3 regions of the Paenibacillus sp. FSL R7-0210 genome follow, and region 3 is predicted to be linked to each of the others. Evidence: predicted binding sites of a transcription regulator. Region 3 holds the regulator's gene; each other region holds the start of a gene.

Region 1 (4,279 bases), 1.3 Mb from region 3:
ACTACTCCTACTGTCATTGGTCCCACAGGGCCCCAAGGAGCACAGGGCTCCCCAGGCATACCGGGAATCCCGGGGGCAAGAGGCCCCCAGGGAACAGCAGGTCCTCAAGGACCTGCCGGTGGCCCTCCAGGGCCCCAAGGCCCCCAAGGTGTGCCCGGGCCATCCGGAGCGATAGGCCCCCAGGGAGCAGCGGGGCCCGTTGGCCCGCAAGGGGCGCAGGGAGTTCCGGGAGCGCAGGGCCTCATAGGTCCCCAGGGCCCGCAGGGTGAACCTGGTCCGGCGGGAGCGATTGGGCCGCAAGGCATTGCCGGAGCTACTGGGCCGGCCGGAGCGGCAGGAGCTGCAGGGCCGGCGGGAGCCACAGGAGCCACTGGGCCAGCCGGAGCCGCAGGAGCCGCAGGAGCTGCAGGAGCGACCGGGGCAACAGGAGCAACCGGGGCAACAGGAACGGCGGGAGGGGTATTAGGATTTGCTGATTTCTTTGCTCTGATGCCTCCTGATAATGCGGCAACGGTAGCGCCGGGCACAGATGTAAGCTTTCCTCAAGATGGCCCTACCAGCGGGACAACGATTACCCGGATCGGGCCGAGTTCTTTTAATTTAGCGGCCATTGGGACGTATCAAGTGCTGTTTCAGGTTAGCGTGACCGAAGCCGGACAACTAATCTTGACTTTAAATGGTGCAGATCTCGCTTATACCGTAGTTGGGCGGGCAACAGGTACCTCACAAATCGTAGAAATGGCGATCGTGCAAACAACGGTCATTAACAGTATTCTAACCGTTCGCAATCCTGCCGGAAATGCCGCTGCACTTACGATTACTCCTCTTGCGGGAGGAACAAGACCCGTTTCAGCACATCTTGTTATTACACAATTAGCATAGCGGCTATTTTACGAATAGAGCATAATGAAATTTTGCCACCAGTAGCTTGGTGGCTTTTTTGTGATCACAATAAACCACATGACATTTATGTCACACCAACTCCCATATTGTTAGCTCATTCGATGGGGAATTCCATCTTAGCCTCTTATACTGGAAATATATTGATTCACTTCCGAAAGGGGCTATTCACCAGTGACTGAAGCTATCAAAGCAATTATATTAGGGATTATTGAGGGGTTGACTGAATTTTTGCCGGTCTCGTCTACCGGGCACCTTATCCTGGCAGGGGATCTGCTGAAGTTCGAGGGGGAGGCTGCGGTTACCTTCAAAATCGTGATCCAGCTAGGTGCGGTAATGGCCGTGTTGCTGCTGTATTGGAAGAAGTATGTGAACATCGGGATCAATATGCTGAAGCTGGATTTCTCCAAGAGCAAGGGACTGAACGCCATCCACATGCTCCTGGCTATGGTTCCGGCACTAGTGGTGTATCTGCTCTTCAAAGACACGATCAAGAGCCAGTTATTCGGCCCCAAGCCGGTCCTCATTGGTCTGATTGCCGGTGGTCTCTTGATGATCTTCGCTGCACGCAGCAGGAGATCCGTAACGTCAGAGACGGTAGACGGGATAAACTACAAGCAAGCCTTCGGCATCGGGCTGTTCCAGTGTCTGGCGCTGTGGCCCGGGTTCTCCAGATCCGGTTCGACGATCTCAGGCGGTCTGCTGCTGGGAACCAGCCAGAAAGCCGCTGCGGACTTCACCTTCCTGATCTCCGTGCCGGTGATGTTCGGAGCAAGCCTCCTGGACCTGTATGACAGCAGGGATCTACTCAGTACAGATACGCTGACCCTGATGCTGATCGGATTCGTGACGTCCTTCCTCGTAGCCATGATTGCTGTAGTCACGTTCATCAAGCTGATCAAGCGGCTCCGCCTGGAGTGGTTCGCGCTGTACCGGTTCGTGTTAGCGGGGCTGTTCTATGTAATTGTTATACTGTAAAATCCTGCTCTCAGCCGTATTCCTTAGGCTCCTGCAGCAGGATGGAGAAGGTCTGGGTAACGTGGTCCACTTCAATCGTCTCGATACCCACAAAATCCGGAATTTCAGGATGAACGGCATCCACGCTATATTCAGGATGAGTCAGCAATAATTGAATGACTTTCAAGGCTTCCACGTTGATCTTGATCCCCTTTACAGTAGAATCTAACCCTGTTATAGAGGGGAATCTCCGCCCTCCGGGTCTATAGCGTATTATCCCCGCAGCGCTTAGCGAATATGTCTGTGGATGATATTTCTGTCTTCGTTACGTTCCATAACAGCCATTAATTGCCCCTGGAAAATCCGTCTCTGGATCTGGTCGATCCGCTGCAGCGCGAGGGGAACGGGAACCTGGAACGCTACAGCCAGCTCGGCAACGGCATCCTCACGAAGCTCGGGCAGCGTATTCGCGGAAATCATACTATAGGGCATGGAGGCATACAGAATGAACCGGTCGGATTCATCTCTCTGCGCCTGCGTGAACACTCCGGGCATAAGCGTAGACTTGCCGGCATGCCGCAGCAGATGACAGAGCTCGTGGAGGAATTCCAGCCGCTGCAGCTCGGGAGGGAGGCGGTTGTCGATGAACATACTGTACATTCCGGCCGCAGCCTCAATCGCCTTGCTTCTGACATCCAGATAGTGTACCCAGATATTGAGCTGCTTCGCTATGTAATCAATGGAGATATCGGCCGGCTTGCGGACGCCAATGCGCTGGTATAGATCCTCTGTCCATTTCTCCAAAGCGGTCATCTGATAATAGCCTTGCATAATCAATCACCCCATATATAAGATCGTATGTTCGTGTTATTGGCCAAAAGAAAAGCCCTTAAGGGCTAAGCAGCAGTTCAGCACGTACTCTTCAACGGCTGAAATATGGAACGGGTGTTCCTATGTATGTAAGCATAAAGGAATTACGCCCGAATATCAAGTGTTTTTCCCAAGGTGGGGTGCGTGGCCTGACTCAGCATCTGAACCATATCCTGGGCGCTGCTCTGCGCCTGCTCCTTGGCAAGGCTCATCACCTGCAGCCCTGCGGCCTGCTGTAAGGATGACTGGCTCATCACTACGGATAATGCAGCAATATCCATCCGGCATTCCTCCCTTCATTTGTTGTTAAGCTATTGCTTCATACTCTATATCGACTACTGGACGCCTGTCCGTTAGGTAAAAGGCATTTCTTTGCCAATTGGCCCATGCAACGGGGCGGAATTCCACATATTCTGTGCTGTATTCAATATTCAAGAGGAGGAATTAATTATGGGAGCAGAGTATGGTTGCGGTTGTGGAAATAACGTAGGTGGAGTGAATCAGGGACCTCCAATCGTTCCGGTAGTAAGCCCTTGGACTTCGACAGGTGCCATTCTGGTTCTGTTCATTCTGCTGGTTATCATCACTAAAGCCTGTTTGTTCTAGAACCGCCTATAGCCAGTGTAGCCCTGTCCGGCCTGTGCCGGATAGGGCTATTTCTTTTTCTTCTTATGAGCACGGACCGTTGGCCCGATCTGGCGTTTGATTCTGCCTGTAGCTGCATCGGTTTCAATAATATAGAGCTCCTTGACTGTTCCTGCAAGCGCGAACCATTCCTGTAAGGCTTCAGCTTCGGACATAGGGCCGTACAGCCGTTTGCCCCGATAACAGATATAGAACACTTCCGGCTCTCCATCTAAGTTATATTATCCCATTTCATTCTACGCTTTATCGCAGTGAAATTGAACAACATCCCCCACAGGCCGGCCTATTTGAAAATAAACTCCACACGCGTACCGTCTGCGAACGCCTCCAGCTGATTGCCGACCCAGCTTCCCGCTCCGCGGTTATCACTGGGTGTTATGTACTCAATATGCGCCCCGGCTCCGCCTTCATCACACATGGCCATCGGCCATTCATCCCGGTCATAGCCTTTCTTCGTGGGGACTCCCTTCAGAGACGCCTTGCGGTTCTCCTCCGCCTCCTTGCGGTTGATCGTGCAGATGGCCGACTCTCCCTTACGGATGGCCTTCTGGATGTGCCTCGCGGTCTCCGGGTAGCGGTCTGCCGGGAACTTCAGCTTCACGACCTCCGAAGGATTCGCAGAAGGGGTCTGCGGCAGCCATTGCCCGTTCTCCTCCAGCAGGTAGGCGGCAAGACTGAGCAGGGCGATAATGATGAGACTGATGATGGACTTTTTGGCTTTCATATCTGCTCCTTTGTAAGTGGGTATGGGTATAATGCCTATGCCCTGAATAGTATAGCGTAAGAATACCGGATTGCGACAGTCCGAATTCTGTGCATTTGCCGTGCTGAAGTTCCACAATTCGTCATAATATGTACAAACACAAGGAAAAGGATGGTGGAAAATGTGGAACAGCGCAACCTCAGG
Region 2 (4,279 bases), 1.3 Mb from region 3:
GCCAAGGCGGCGGCGTATGCTTCTTCAGGAGGGGTACTCCCTAAGCCGGGCCTCTATGGGCAGTATTATAACAATATTACACTTAGCGGCACGCCTGCCCTCACCCGGACAGATGCCAATATTAACTTCGTCTGGAGGCAGGCGGCGCCTGATCCGGCCGTTCACGCAGATCTGTTCTCCGTACGCTGGAGCGGTCGAATAAGCGCTGCCTACAGTGAGACCTATACGATCTACTCGTATTCAGATGACGGAATCCGGATATGGATCGACGGGAAGCTGATTATTGACAGCTGGATTAAGCAGAGCGGGCAGGAGCGGCAAGGCACAGTGAGTCTGATTGCAGGGAAGCTGCATGAGCTGAAGGTGGAGTACTATGAGAACCAGGGGGATGCGCGGGCGGTACTGATGTGGGAGAGCCCCAGCCAGGCCAAAGGCGTAATTCCGGCAGGAGCCCTCTACCTTCCATAACCAAGTGTAACGAAGCGTCAGATATGCTCGCGGTAGCTGATGTTGTTGGCGATTTTCTCGTCACGGACGGCTTGGCGCAGGATATCCTTGACAGCTTGAACCTTACGGATTCTATAGAAGGGGAGCTGTGGAGATGAAGCATCATCCGACAAAATGATCAGCGTCCCGATGCCCAGCATACGCTGCATAACCGACTGAGTGACAGAGAAATCATTGACCCGCAACAGCTCGATTTCTTCGACATCCTTGCCGATCAGTCCGCTCTTCACCATAATCCGCTGGGACGTAATCGTATACTTGGTGGTATTCAGTCCGATCAGCCCCTTGAGACGGTCGGAGATGCCGGCAGGCTTGCCCTGCCATAATTCTTTTTCGGGACCGGAGCTATGGCCAGCCGCCGGACGGCGTGCTGCTGCCGGAGAACCGGCCTCTTCTGTACCTGCCCCGCATTCCCCGCAGAATTTGGCACCTTCCTTGTATTCCGCACCACATGCTGTGCAATAAGCCATGATAATCTTCCTCTCCTTGAACAGATGAATTCATTATAGTATAACAGGAATTGCCAGTCATCAACGGGTTATGGCCCGCCGTTTCTCCCTATGAATACGCTTAACTGCTGACATATGTTTCATTGCGCCGAATTTTACATTAATTTCATTTGCACTTAACAAAAATCGATATTATTCTGTTAAGTGGAGGGATATTAACTATGAGACAAGCTTTACTTGCAGGACTGCTAGTGGCCGTCATGATACTCAGTGCCTGCGGCAATAACAGTGCTGAACCGGCGTCCCCGGAAGAGGTACAGGAGACGGTACAGAACTTTTACAATGAAATGTCGAAATTCGACGAAATGGGCAAATCCTCGCTAGAGAACTTCAACACCACGCTAACCTCTTATTCCACCGGACAAGCGACAGACAAAGAATTCGAGAAGGCTGTGGACAGCTTCCAGGATACCGCATCTCAGCTTGCAGATCATGTGAACGATATCAAGATTGCGGGTGGCCTGCCGGATACGATCGAGAAGCTGCTTAGAGATTCGGTGATCGCTTTCCAGAGTGCCTATCAGATCAAGGAGAAGGCTTCCAAGGGCGCAGTATCGCCTGATGTGACCGCTGAGGAATTCAACACGATGAATGAGCAGGCGGACATAGCGATGCTCTACGGCATCTCTAAGCTGAATGAAGCCAGAGAAGCCGCCGGACTGATTGAACCGGAGCAAGCCGTACCGGGAACCGTATCAGATGCAGGCACAGATGCCAAGCAGGAACCGGGTGCTGGAAGCGCAGGGACTTCGTCAGTGAAATAAGCAGAGACAAGACTTCTTATACGCCAAAGGATTCAGATGAAGACGCTGTACAGCATTACTGTAGGCGTCTTTTTGCTGCCGATTGAATTATTGGTCCAATCTTTTTGAGAAGTACTTTGGGGCCTCCCTGAAACCTTGTCTTTCATAAAATGTATGAGCCGCTATTCTTCTGGCATGGCAATGAACCTGGATACTGGCACATCCTCTTCGGGTGGCGGAAGCTGAAGCGGATTCCACTAATTCCTGTCCAATTCCCTTACTTCTAGCTGAGGAGTCCACAACCAGATAACTAATGGAGGCGATATCTCCTCTCAGGCCCAGTTGCGGGATATAATGCAGGGAAAGACAGGCGATAACACCTCCTTCCGCTTCATAGACCATTAACTCCTCATTGGGGTCAGCAAGAAGTCTTTCTATATTCTCTTTCATATAAAGCTCGGTATCCGGATAACCTAACTGCGTCAATAGTCTGGAAATACCCTCTCGATCCTCCACATTTGCTGCTCTAATCATAAATATCATCTCCGTCCTTTCTACCCCTTTCCCCTAATGATGGCATCAGATTAGCGAAATTACTAGAACCACAGTATGGCTGTTTCAATGCAGGTGTGGTGCTAGCTCAACCCTTTGTAATGATCAGTTAAAGCCCTCCTTCTGCGTCCTTGGCCTGACATTAATTTCTGCTTGCTTAACAAGCTGAATCGCGGATATAATACAAACATACGTTCGGTTTATGAGCGGAAAGATGATGTAGTCCGGGTTATAAACATCAGAGTGGGGGAATAGCAATGGGCAAGAAGCTTGAAGCGGGCGGTCTGCGGGAGAGCAGCCGAATCATGTTGACGGAGCATAAGGGCGGGATCAGGAGGGACGAACGGGAGACCTGGCATAGCCTGAGGCCGGTTCTGGATGAGCAGAAGCTGGAAGAGATTGAGCATACGCTGGCCTTATCGCTGCGGAGTCATGTGCGGGTAACGCTGGTGCTGTACGATCCTCAGGAGCAGAGGAAGCTGAGCGGGTTCGTGACCTCCATTCACACCCACTCGCGTGAATTCAAGCTGCAGTGGGCGGAGGAATGGAAGTGGCTGCTTGTAGATGACATTGTGGAGGCTTATATTGTCTAAAAGAGTACCTGTTCGCCTGGGATCAGCACGGCACGCTTCATTTACTTGCTGCGGTGTCCATCCGTCTTCTCATAGGCAATCAGCGTGACTTCCGGGTTCCCGGTCATCCGGGCAATCTCCGATTCCGCCTGGCGGATTACCTCCACCACATCCTCCTGGTCGCTAAGCGGAGCTATTCTGTAGCTGTCGCTGTGTATCTCCATGTTCATCCCCCTTTTCGTTTGAATGACTTGACTTACGGTCTGTCTTCTTATTCTGGCCTGTAGATGCACAGTTCATCCGGGGAGATAGGACGCTGCACAGCTCATTTTGTGAAAAAAACGGTCATTGGTGCAAGCAATCCGGCTTAAGCGGGCATTTACTATACCAGGGGGTGAGTAGATGCTTACTTTGGAGCAGGTCAAGCAGAAGTCGGCCGCAAGGCTGGCGAAGCTGCATCCGGCCGTACTGGCCGGGGCGAACGAGCTGATTAGACGGAGCTATAACCGGGGGGTGCAGATCCTCATTACGCAGGGCATGCGCACGATAGCGCAGCAGAATGAGCTATATGCTCAAGGGAGAACCAAGAAGGGCGACATTGTAACCAATGCCCGGGGAGGCGACAGCTACCATAATTACGGACTGGCAATAGACTTTGCGCTGCTTCTGCCGGATGGCAGGAATGTGTCCTGGGATATGAAACGTGACGGGGATGGCGACAAGGTGGCAGACTGGCAAGAGGTGGTGCAGGAGGGGAAGAAGCTGGGGTTCGAATGGGGCGGGGACTGGACCTCCTTCAAGGATTACGCTCATCTGCAGATGAGCTTCGGCCTTAGCATCCAGGACCTGAAGGCAGGCAGACGGCCGACTGCCCAGCAGAGTGCAGCCGCACTAAGCCGTATAACCGGAGGTGAGCCAGAGGTGAACAAGGATATCCCGGTAAATATTACGCTCAATGGAAAGAAGCTGACGACCGGCGTCATGGACGATGCGGTAACCTATGCGCCTGTACGTGCGATTGCGGAAGCACTTGGAGCCAAGGTCACGTATAATGCGTCCAGCAAGACCGTGAACATTGTGAAGGAATAACTTCTCTGCATAGATGCTGTCCCGGATGGGGAAATTATCAGCGATTAACCACATCCATGAAGGGGGCACAACATTTTGAACAAGCTGATCACAAGTCTTGCCTGCGGTACGGTCCTGTCCATGAGTCTGCTGGGAGCAGGTGACATCTCCGCAGCAGCGCCGGGCGGTATGACAACTACAACTCCTGGCGTTATGAGCACCACCGCTCCGGGCATGCACAGCACAACGACTGACGGCCGGATGGGTAACATGGGGAATATGGGCAATCTGGATGACCGTATGATGGACAGCCGGGGCAACACCATGA
Region 3 (4,279 bases):
ACCTTAAGAATACCAATTTTTTTACCCGGGATGGCGGGGCCACGAAGAAGTATATCGGATTGTTCAAAATCCTGTTTATTAAGCTGTAAATATGGTTTACATATTGTTCCATGACCCGGTATAATTGAATAGATTCGAGACGGAATCTTTAATATGGTTGTGGAACAAGGAGGAACGAAGTTGAATACGGCTTATAAAGTACTGTCCAGTGATGCTGATCTATTCGCTGCCGCACTGGCACAGGTACAGGTCTACGTCGTTCAGCTGGTTGATGGCAAACCGCATGTGATTGCTGATTATGCCGGACCTGTACAGAAATGGACACCGGAGTACATTGTGCTGGCCGGAATGACTTATAGACGCGATGAATTTGAATTCCGGGTACGATTGAACAAAAAGTAAGCAGATTCGCTGCCCACTACCTGCAGCTCTAACTAACATTACTGCCGAATCACACAATCTTTGGAGCCATTTTTGGCATCTCTTATACTATCCAAGTGTAAAAGAGGTGTAAAGATGAGCCAAAGAGAACGTAATCGGATTCGCAGAGCCATTAATGTCCTGCTGACACAGCGGGCAATTCTGCTGGAGAGACTGGAAGAAATCAATGAGAATCTGCGCAGAGTGCCTAGAGGTTCGCGGGCCAGAAGAGAACTGCTGGCAGCCAGAGAATCGATCCGCGAGGCCATCCGTTTGAATACGGTGGCTATCCGTCTGTTGAGAAGTGTGCTGTAGTCTGTATCCGCTCTAATTCATATGAATCACAAAAACCCTTGGGACGCAATCTGGCGTCTCAAGGGTTTTTGCGACGTTCCTATTCCCGGATGGTGACACGGGTACCTATGGGAACGAGGGCGGCTAGAGCCAGAACATCTGCGTTATACATACGAATACAGCCGTGTGAGACCATGTGGCCGATGGAGGATGGGTCATTGGTTCCGTGGATGCCGTAATGCGGCTTGGACAGTCCCATCCAGAAGGCACCGAACGGACCGCCCGGATTGGGCTGTTTGTTAATGATGGTGTATTCGCCTACAGGCGAGACGGTTAACATTTTGCCGATGCCGACAGGGAAGCCTCTGGTGACAACGTCATTATCCAGCAGGTACAGCATGCGCTGTGACAGATCGACGATAATTCGGTAATTGGGCATACAGATCAGCACTCCTTTGTAACAGGATATGTGCGGAGCTAGACAGCGGTTCGCAGAAAAAATGGCCAAAAAGCCGAATGCGAACAAATGTTTGCATTCAGTTTTTTGGCCACTACACGAAGTAAAATGAACATAAAACAGGCTGCTTCGCATGGTGCGGAGCAGCCTGTTCTTAAGCGGGGAGTAGATTAGTGGATATCGCGGAATAATCCGATGACCCGGCCCAAAATCGTAACGCGGTTGAGGCGGAGAGGCTCGTACGCCGGATTCTCCGGCTGCAGCCTGATATGATCCCGTTCCTTGTAGAAGGTCTTGACAGTTGCTTCATCTTCTTCGGTCATCGCTACAACAATATCGCCGTTGTCGGCAGTCTGCTGCTGGCGCACGATGACATAATCCCCGTTCATAATTCCGGCATCCACCATACTGTCACCAAGAACAGATAGCATAAATACCTTGTTATCGCCTACATAATGAGCAGGCAATGGGAAGTAATCCTCAATATTCTCTGTAGCTGTAATAGGAACACCAGCTGTAACCTTACCCACGACCGGGATGCGGGTAACGGTCTGGACAAATTGATGCACATTCTCTGAATCTTCCTGGCCGAGTAATTCAATGGCACGTGGCTTCGTTGGATCACGCCGGATCAGGCCCTTCTTCTCAAGCCGGTCCAAGTGACCATGCACGGTAGAGCTGGAGGCCAGGCCGACAGCCTCGCCAATCTCGCGGACGGACGGAGGATAACCCTTGCTGCGGACTTCATTACGTATAAATTCCAGGATCGCCAGCTGACGACTAGAAATCTTTGACATCGGTATCAACCCCATATACTATGTTTGGGAAAATTATAACATAGAACTTCCGTTCGTACAAACATAAGTTCTAAAATGAGGAAAATAAGAGAATGAAAATAAAGAGAACAAATGTTCCGAAAAAACTATTGATCGAAACACATGTTCGTGTTATATTATTTTCGAAAGCAAGAACATGTGTTTGGAGGATGATGATCATGTTAAAGTATAGTACATACAACAGTATCTACAATAATGAGGATATCAAGGTGTCCGCTCCCGGTAATCCAACTGCTCATAGTTATGTAACCAAGATCAAGGACGGGATTCTTCATAGTCTCGCTGCGCTCTCATCACTATTCCGTCAGGTCAGCCTGATGAAGCTGGTTCTGGTGCTGATGCTTGTTATTTCGGGATTCACTGTGGTGGGGAATGTTTTTGCCGGTTCGGTCTCGTCGATGAAGCCGGATAAGCGGATCGTAGTCGAACGCGGAGATACCTTATGGAGTATTGCGTTAAGCAACAAGCCTGAGGACATGAAGACTGCCGTATATATAGAAGGAATAATGAAGACGAATCATTTGGAGAACAGCGGCATTAAGGCCGGAGATATTCTGACTTTACCTTTATACTGAAGGAATATGTCAGACTAATGATCGACTGTGAGAGCTTTCAGGGGGTAGACCTTGACAAGCTCTTTTTCTCATGGCAAAGTTAAAATGAATTTAGAGGGAGGGAAACGTATTGAATATTGACGAATTGGTCGCACGCATCAATGAATTGGCACGCAAAGCTAAGAACGGCGGCCTGAATGACGAGGAACTGGCTGAACGTGCCAAGCTCCGCGAGATGTACCTGGGGAATATCCGCACTAACTTTCGGGCCCAGCTTGATACCATCGAAATTGTGGACAATCCGGAGCATGAAGAAGGCAATAACGGACTTAAGCATTAGCCTGTTGCCTTTTCATAGATAATACAGGATGACTAGGGGGAACTTACATGGCCCGTTCTTGGGAAAGAATGGTTCAACGCAACACGAAGCAAATTAACCAGCAAAGAAAGAAGCAGGGGAAGGACTCCATTTACACTTCCAGCACTAAGACTGCCGCTAAAAGCATCGATATTTTCAAAGGCCGCAATATCGTATTCCCCGTTGTACTGATGCTGCTCGGTATCATGTTCTGGGTGGTCGGCTCGATTGACGAAGCCAAAGGAAGCGGGATTCTGGCCAACTGGCTGGGTGTAGTGCTGTACTTCCTGCTCGCTGCGCTGCTGTTCTTCCGCCGTCCGTTCCTTAAGGTTGAGCGTGCGCGTATCTCTACTATTAAATACAACCGCGAACGCTTCCTGGCTGCGGCGGATATTGAGAAGATCACTTTATCGCGCAGTGTAGTTACCATTAAGTATAAGGGTAAGCGCAAGTAGTGGATTTTCTCCAAGCTGATTAACCGTTATGACACCGCTGCGATGGGGGAACGCCTGGAGCAGTTCGCCAAGAACAACAACATTGAGGTCGTGCACGAATAGGAAGACAGACCAGCATATAGGGAGTGGGAGAACAAATGCCGATTACCGCCGTACTATTTGACCTTGACGATACTCTGCTGTGGGATGACCGCAGTGTGGAAGAAGCTTTCCGCCATGCTTGTGAGGCTGCTGGAGATTCCGTTGATCCCGGGGAGCTGGAAGCTGCTGTACGCAGGGAAGCCCGTACACTGTACGAATCCTATGAGACGTATCCGTTCACGAAGCTGATCGGTATTAACCCGTATGAAGCGCTGTGGGCGAACTTCACTGCCGGTGAGCAGCCTGAGTTCCGTCAACTTGAACAGCTTGCCCCTGTCTACCGTAAGGAATCCTGGCGCCGTGGCCTGGCCTCACTCGGGGTAGAGGATGAAGCACTGGCTGCACAGCTGGCTGACAAGTTCGCCGCAGAGCGCCGCAGCCGTCCTTATATCTATGAGGAGACGCTTCAGGTGCTGGACGAGCTGCGCGGTAAGGTGAAGCTGCTGCTTCTGACGAACGGCTGCCCGGCCCTTCAGCAGGAGAAGCTGGATGGTGTGCCGGAGCTTACCCCGTATTTTGACCACATTGTGATTTCGGGAAGCTTCGGCAAAGGCAAGCCGGACAAGGGAATCTTCGAGCATGCGCTCGGACTGCTGGATATTGCACCGGAACAAGGTATAATGGTGGGCGATAAGCTTACGACAGATATTCTTGGGGGCTTGTCTGCCGGACTGACCACGGTCTGGATCAACCGCAATAGCAAAGCCTCGGACCCGGAGATTACGCCGGATTACCAGATCAGCCATCTTTTAGAGCTTCTGCCG

What was found. Region 3 encodes LexA, which represses DNA repair genes until DNA is damaged. Its sites were predicted from a motif close to CGAACATATGTTCG; they were not measured.
Region 1: MKY64_RS03490 (ImmA/IrrE family metallo-endopeptidase) is a predicted target of LexA. The motif match lies at 2,709-2,722, and genes of this name have one in related genera.
Region 2: MKY64_RS03535 (YolD-like family protein) is a predicted target of LexA. The motif match lies at 2,496-2,509, and genes of this name have one in related genera.

Annotation. Positions count from the first base shown of each region.
Region 1 is NZ_JBBPAR010000001.1:786,282-790,560, forward strand. Features, by position in the region: gene MKY64_RS03475 (collagen-like protein) at 151-882, shown strand; gene MKY64_RS03480 (undecaprenyl-diphosphate phosphatase) at 1,075-1,878, shown strand; gene MKY64_RS03485 (hypothetical protein) at 1,889-2,053, opposite strand; gene MKY64_RS03490 (ImmA/IrrE family metallo-endopeptidase) at 2,146-2,688, opposite strand; gene MKY64_RS03495 (YjfB family protein) at 2,832-3,008, opposite strand; gene MKY64_RS03500 (hypothetical protein) at 3,178-3,333, shown strand; gene MKY64_RS03505 (hypothetical protein) at 3,381-3,569, opposite strand; gene MKY64_RS03510 (NucA/NucB deoxyribonuclease domain-containing protein) at 3,656-4,096, opposite strand; gene MKY64_RS03515 (glycosyl hydrolase) at 4,259-4,279, shown strand, end outside.
Region 2 is NZ_JBBPAR010000001.1:791,548-795,826, forward strand. Features, by position in the region: gene MKY64_RS03515 (glycosyl hydrolase) at 1-468, shown strand, start outside; gene MKY64_RS03520 (PH domain-containing protein) at 486-977, opposite strand; gene MKY64_RS03525 (hypothetical protein) at 1,178-1,780, shown strand; gene MKY64_RS03530 (GNAT family N-acetyltransferase) at 1,868-2,293, opposite strand; gene MKY64_RS03535 (YolD-like family protein) at 2,569-2,904, shown strand; gene MKY64_RS03540 (hypothetical protein) at 2,946-3,107, opposite strand; gene MKY64_RS03545 (M15 family metallopeptidase) at 3,286-3,972, shown strand; gene MKY64_RS03550 (WGxxGxxG family protein) at 4,048-4,279, shown strand, end outside.
Region 3 is NZ_JBBPAR010000001.1:2,092,304-2,096,582, forward strand. Features, by position in the region: gene MKY64_RS09080 (hypothetical protein) at 1-89, shown strand, start outside; gene MKY64_RS09085 (hypothetical protein) at 181-402, shown strand; gene MKY64_RS09090 (hypothetical protein) at 517-735, shown strand; gene MKY64_RS09095 (L,D-transpeptidase) at 815-1,153, opposite strand; gene lexA (transcriptional repressor LexA) at 1,342-1,968, opposite strand; gene MKY64_RS09105 (LysM peptidoglycan-binding domain-containing protein) at 2,166-2,582, shown strand; gene MKY64_RS09110 (DUF896 domain-containing protein) at 2,692-2,901, shown strand; gene MKY64_RS09115 (hypothetical protein) at 2,949-3,374, shown strand; gene MKY64_RS09120 (HAD family hydrolase) at 3,512-4,279, shown strand, end outside.